Ciceribacter thiooxidans: one gene and its partner. The protein of the gene in region 1 interacts with the protein of each later gene in a pairwise test. Links are inferred from orthologs where the notes say so. Each region holds a gene or a part of one and is shown in the gene's direction. Other genes may lie near its edges. The genes, in order: H4I97_RS00500 and nuoG.

Region 1 (3,065 bases):
CAAGCTGGAATTCTTTATCGCCCTGGCGCGTGAGCGACATTTCGGGCGAGCGGCCGAGGAGTGCGGGATTTCGCAGCCTACGCTTTCGGCCGCCATTCGCCAGCTCGAAGATCAGCTCGGAGTGGTTTTGGTCCAGCGCGGTTCCCGTTTTCAGGGGTTGACGCCGGAAGGACAGCGTGTGCTCGAATGGGCGCGTCGCATCGTCGGCGACACCCGGACGATGCGTGAGGAGATGCGGGCCGCCCGTCACGGGTTGGCCGGACATGTCCGGATCGCAGCCATTCCGACAGCGCTCGCCATAGTCCCGAAGATTACGGAGCCCTTCCAGGTCAAACACCCGGATGTGACCTTCTCTGTGATTTCTAGGACATCACTGCAGGTCCTGAGCCAGCTCGAGAACTTCGAGGTCGATATTGGCATCACCTATCTCGACAACGAACCGCTTGGCCGCGTCAGTATGGTGCCGCTCTATGCGGAGCGCTACCACCTCATCACGGCCTCGGACTCGCCACTGGCCGATCGCGAAACTGTGACCTGGCGCGAGGTTGCCGATCTTCGGCTTTGTCTATTGACCGCGGACATGCAGAACCGTCGCATCATCAATCAGCATATGGCCGAAGCAGGCGTTGTGCCGCAGCCTACGCTCGAATCAAACTCAATGATCGTGCTCTTCTCGCATATCCGCACCGGACGATGGGCCTCGATCATGCCGAAGAACGTTGCGGAATCCTTCGGTTTTTCCGCCGGTATCCGAATGATTCCTCTCGTGGAGCCGGAGGCGGAGCATGTCGTCGGTCTTGTCGCGCAGCATCGTGAGCCGTTCACCCCGCTCGTTTCAGCCTTGCTGCACGAAGGCCGCAGGCTGGCGGAGGTCGAAGCGTTTTGATAGTTTTTATCTATCGATCAACGAAACACCATTATTGACCCCGACGCCCCCAGTCGGCGATCCTTGCTGCTATAATCAGCGGACAGCGAAGGTTTCCGGTCTCGCGCACTGAGCAGCAAAGCTACTGAACAGAAGACCGGCACGCCCAAACGGTTCAACACGACCCGCTGAAGCCATTTCGTGTCGGTTTGGGAGGACTGATCATGAATATACGGTCATCGGTGGATGACATCTTGTCTCGCACGAGTGCGATCGTCGAAGAGCACAAGCGTTCGGAAGGGCCCTTGCTGCCAATCTTGCATGCGGTCCAGGAAGCGTTTGGCTTCATTCCGGAAGATGCAAAGCCACTCATTGCGCAAGCCCTCAATCTTTCACGCGCCGAAGTACATGGCGTCGTTTCCTTCTACCACGATTTCCGTTCGGAACCTTCCGGTCGGCATGTGCTCAAGCTCTGTCGCGGAGAGGCGTGCCAGTCGATGGGGGCGGACCGGCTTGCGGATGAGTTGAAACGGCTGCTCGACGTGGAGTGGGGTGGCACGACGGCGGACGGTGCTGTGACCGTCGAGCCGGTTTTCTGTCTGGGCTTATGCGCCTGTGCGCCATCGGCCATGCTCGATGGTCAGGTGCATGGCCGGCTGGACGGCGAAAGCTGCGCTGCACTGATCGCGGAGGTGCGCCGATGACCATAACCGTTTTCGTCCCCTGTGATGCTGCCGCCCTTGCGGTGGGCGCAGACAAGGTTGCCGCGGCGATTTCCCGCGAGATCGAAGCGCGCGGTGTCGACGCCCGCGTCGTTCGCAACGGTTCTCGCGGGCTTCTCTGGCTTGAACCGATGGTGGAAGTCAGAACCGAGCATGGACGCATCGCCTACGGGCCGGTAACGCCGGGCGACGTACCGGAACTGTTTGCTGCGGATTTCCTGCGGGGAGGAGCGCATCCGCTGTGTCAGGGACGGACCAGAGACATTCCGTTCCTGCGCAATCAGACGCGCCTCACCTTTGCCCGTTGCGGTGTCACCGATCCCCTGTCGCTCGATGACTTCCGCGCCTATAGCGGCCTCAAGGGGCTCGAAAAGGCGCTGGCGATGTCTCCCGGCGAAATCGTTGCCGCGGTCACCGAGAGCGGCTTGCGCGGCCGCGGTGGCGCGGGCTTCCCGACCGGCATCAAGTGGAAGACGGTTCTGGATGCCCCGGGCACGACGAAATACATCGTCTGCAATGCCGACGAGGGAGATTCCGGAACGTTTTCGGACCGCATGGTCATGGAAGGCGATCCGTTCATGCTGATCGAAGGCATGATCATCGCCGGGATGGCAACCGGTGCGACCAAGGGGTACATCTACACCCGGTCCGAGTATCCGCACGCCATCGAGACGATGCGACGGGCGATTACGATCGCTCGGGAGGCAAATCTTCTCGGTCCCTCCATCCTCGGGTCCGGCCGGGCCTTCGACCTGGACGTTCGCGAAGGCGCGGGCGCCTATGTCTGCGGCGAGGAGACGTCCCTGCTGAACAGCCTCGAAGGCAAGCGCGGGATCGTCAGGGCAAAGCCGCCGCTACCGGCCCTGCAAGGGCTCTTCGGCTGTCCGACGGTGGTGAACAATGTGATCTCGCTGGCGTCCGTTCCCGTCATTCTTGACCGTGGACCGGCCTTTTATCGGGATTTCGGCGTCGGCCGCTCCCATGGCACGATCCCTATCCAGCTTGCGGGTAACGTCAAGCACGGTGGCCTCTATGAGACGGCATTCGGCCTTTCGCTCGGCGAAATCGTCAACGATATCGGCGGGGGCACCTTGAGCGGGCGTCCGGTCAAGGCCGTGCAGGTCGGCGGCCCACTCGGAGCCTACTTCCCGCCCTCGCTTTTCGATACGGTCTTCGACTACGAGGCCTTTGCCGCTCGCGACGGTCTCATCGGGCACGCGGGTATCGTCGTTTTCGACGACACCGTCGACATGCTGAAGCAGGCGCGTTTCGCCATGGAGTTCTGCGCGATCGAAAGTTGCGGCAAGTGCACACCTTGTCGGATCGGCTCGACACGTGGCGTCGAAACGGTCGACCGGATCGCGCATGGTATCGAGCCGGAGCAGAATAAGGCGTTGCTGGGCGATCTCTGCAACACGATGAAGTTCGGCTCGCTCTGTGCGCTCGGCGGCTTCACGCCCTACCCGGTGATGAGTGCG
Region 2 (3,304 bases), 1.9 Mb from region 1 along the record:
GCGACCGCCGCACAGGGTGCCGTGCCGAAGCGTGCGCCGCGGCCCACGACTGCGTCGGCAAAGACTGGAACCACACAGGCGAGGCCTGCTGCGCGCAAGGCGACGGCGGTTAAGTCCTCCGACACCGGCAAGGTGGCGGCTGCGGAGAAGCCGGCGGCGGCCGCAAGGCCGACAAAGGCGAAGGGCAAGGTCGACGACCTGAAGCGGATCGAAGGCATCGGCCCGAAGCTCGAGCAGGTGCTGAACGGTCGCGGCATTCGGCTTTTTGCGGATCTCGCAGCGCTCGATGCTGCGGATCTCGAAGCGCTCGATCAGGCGATCGGTCTGGACGGCCGCGCCGTCCGCGACGACTGGGCAGGTCAAGCCCGCAAGTTGGCGCGGGGCAGGAAATAGGAATCGGGACGACCCTGCAGGGCGGTCCGCGGTTTGCGAAGGTCAATATCTTCGGCTTCGTCAAGCGGAGTCGGGGAGAGGAATTAAACGGCGGGGACGAGCCAATGCAGGTTGGCCGGTTCCGCTTGCCGCTGCGAAAGCTGCGGTGCAATGCGCACTATGCGTGAGGCAGGAAGGCGAATATGGCAAAGCTGAAAGTCGACGGTAAAGAGATCGAAGTCCCGGATCATTTCACGCTGCTGCAGGCGTGCGAGGAAGCCGGCGCCGAAGTCCCGCGCTTTTGTTTCCATGAACGGCTGTCGGTTGCCGGCAATTGCCGTATGTGCCTCGTCGAGGTGAAGGGCGGCCCGCCGAAGCCGGCGGCCTCCTGCGCCATGGGCGTGCGCGATATCCGCGGCGGCCCGAACGGCGAGCTGCCGGAAGTCTTCACCAACACGCCGATGGTCAAGAAGGCCCGCGAAGGCGTGATGGAGTTCCTGCTGATCAACCATCCGCTCGATTGCCCGATCTGCGACCAGGGCGGCGAATGCGACCTGCAGGACCAGGCGATGGCCTTCGGCGTCGACAGCTCGCGCTATACGGAAAACAAGCGCGCCGTCGAGGACAAGTATATCGGCCCGCTCGTCAAGACCGTGATGAACCGCTGCATCCACTGCACGCGCTGCGTCCGCTTCACCACCGAAGTCGCCGGCATCGCCGAACTCGGCCTGATCGGCCGTGGCGAGGATGCCGAGATCACCACCTATCTCGAGCAGGCGATGACCTCTGAGTTGCAGGGCAACGTCATTGATCTCTGCCCGGTCGGCGCACTGACCTCGAAGCCGTTCTCCTTCACCGCCCGTCCGTGGGAACTCGGCAAGACCGAATCGATCGACGTCATGGACGCGCTCGGCTCGGCCATCCGCGTCGACACCCGCGGTCGCGAAGTCATGCGCATCATGCCGCGCGTCAACGAGGCGATCAACGAAGAGTGGATTTCCGACAAGAGCCGCTTCATCTGGGACGGCCTGAAGACCCAGCGCCTCGACCGGCCCTATGTCCGCCGTGACGGCCGCCTTCAGCTGGCGACCTGGAGCGAGGCATTTGCCGCTGTCAAGGCCGCCGTTGCCGCGACCACCGCCGACAAGATCGGCGCGATCGCCGGCGATCTCGCATCGGTCGAGGAAATGTACGCGTTGAAGGAGCTCGTTACCTCTCTCGGCTCGACCAATCTCGATTGTCGCCAGGACGGTGCCGCCCTCGATCCGTCGCTCGGCCGCTCAACCTATATCTTCAACCCGACGATCGAAGGCATCGAAGCTGCTGACGCGCTGCTCATCGTCGGCGCCAATCCGCGCTTCGAAGCGGCTGTCCTCAACGCCCGCATCCGCAAGCGCTGGCGCCGCGGCGGCTTCCCGATTGGCGTGATCGGGGAAGCCGGCGAACTGCGCTACCAGTACGACTACCTCGGTGCAGGCTCCGAGACGCTCGCCGACCTCGTCGCCGGCAAGGGCGCCTTCGTCGATGCGCTGAAAAATGCCAAGGCCCCGATGATCATCGTAGGGCAGGGGGCTCTCGCCGGTGAAGACGGTGCCGCCGTCCTCGCAAACGTCGCAAAGCTCGCGACCGCCGTCGGAGCCGTCTCGCCGGAATGGAACGGCCTTTCCGTCCTGCACACCGCTGCCGCTCGCGTCGGTGGCCTCGACCTCGGCTTCGTGCCGGGTGCGAACGGTACGTCCGCCGTCGCCATGCTGGGCTCGATGGACGTGCTCTTCCTGCTCGGCGCCGACGAGCTCGACTTCGGCAAGAAGGGGTCGACGTTCACCGTCTATATCGGCAGCCACGGCGATGCCGGTGCACACAGCGCCGACGTCATCCTGCCGGGTGCCGCCTATACGGAAAAGTCCGGCATCTGGGTCAACACCGAGGGTCGCGTCCAAATGGGCAACCGCGCCGGCTTCGCGCCGGGCGAGGCCCGCGAGGACTGGGCCATCATCCGCGCCCTTTCCGACGTGCTCGGCAAGAAGCTGCCGTTCGACTCACTGCAGGCCCTTCGCGCCAAGCTCCATGCCGCTTACCCGCATTTCGCCGAGATTGACGAGATCGCGACAGGTTCGGGTGACGAAATTGCCGCGCTTGCGAAAAAAGCCGGGCAGATGACCAAATCCGGGTTTGCGTCACCGATCAAAGACTTCTATTTGACGAACCCGATCGCGCGTGCTTCGGCCGTGATGGCCGAATGCTCGGCATTGGCCCGCAACAATTTCAAGGCTGCGGCAGAGTAAGGGCAGGGGAACATGGATTCTTTCGTTTCAACCTATGTCTGGCCGGCGGCCATCATGATCGCCCAGTCGCTGCTGCTGCTGGTCGCCCTGCTGCTGTTCATTGCCTATGTCCTGCTTGCCGACCGCAAGATCTGGGCAGCCGTGCAGATGCGCCGCGGTCCGAACGTCGTCGGTCCGTGGGGTCTCTTCCAGTCCTTCGCCGACCTGCTGAAATTCGTCTTCAAGGAACCGGTCATTCCGGCCGGCTCCAACAAGGGCGTTTTCCTACTCGCGCCGCTCGTTGCCGTGATGCTGGCACTCGCCACCTGGGCGGTCGTGCCGCTCGCCGACGGCTGGGTGATCGCCAACATCAATGTCGGCATCCTCTACGTCTTCGCGATCTCCTCGCTCGAAGTCTACGGCATCATCATGGGCGGCTGGGCTTCGAACTCGAAGTATCCGTTCCTCGGCGCGCTGCGCTCGGCAGCGCAGATGGTGTCTTATGAAGTCTCGATCGGCTTCGTGATCGTCACCGTCCTGCTTTGCGTCGGTTCGCTCAATCTCTCGGACATCGTCTATGCCCAGAAGGACGGTATTGGCACCATGCTCGGCATGCCGAGCTCCTTCCTCGACTGGCACTGGCTGGCGCTGTTCCCGATGTTCATCGT

The links.
Region 2: the proteins of H4I97_RS00500 (region 1) and nuoG interact in binary tests that used the Escherichia coli proteins (3 or more experiments, as listed by UniProt). The link is inferred for Ciceribacter thiooxidans from one-to-one orthologs.

Annotation. Positions count from the first base shown.
Region 1 is NZ_CP059896.1:116,527-119,591, forward strand. What follows is about bases 82-2,829. They hold H4I97_RS00500 (formate dehydrogenase subunit gamma), read left to right. Parts: upstream 82-1,089; coding sequence 1,090-1,569; downstream 1,570-2,829. Other genes in these bases: H4I97_RS00495 (LysR family transcriptional regulator), read left to right, coding at 82-886; H4I97_RS00505 (formate dehydrogenase beta subunit), read left to right, coding at 1,566-2,829. In the rest of the region: more of H4I97_RS00495, read left to right, coding at 1-81; more of H4I97_RS00505, read left to right, coding at 2,830-3,065. UniProt on the Escherichia coli protein: NDH-1 shuttles electrons from NADH, via FMN and iron-sulfur (Fe-S) centers, to quinones in the respiratory chain. The immediate electron acceptor for the enzyme in this species is believed to be ubiquinone.
Region 2 is NZ_CP059896.1:2,038,952-2,042,255, reverse strand. The notes cover bases 130-3,116. They hold nuoG (NADH-quinone oxidoreductase subunit NuoG), read left to right. Parts: upstream 130-575; coding sequence 576-2,657; downstream 2,658-3,116. Other genes in these bases: nuoH (NADH-quinone oxidoreductase subunit NuoH), read left to right, coding at 2,670-3,116; H4I97_RS09825 (NADH-quinone oxidoreductase subunit E), read left to right, coding at 130-393. In the rest of the region: more of H4I97_RS09825, read left to right, coding at 1-129; more of nuoH, read left to right, coding at 3,117-3,304. UniProt on the Escherichia coli protein: NDH-1 shuttles electrons from NADH, via FMN and iron-sulfur (Fe-S) centers, to quinones in the respiratory chain. The immediate electron acceptor for the enzyme in this species is believed to be ubiquinone.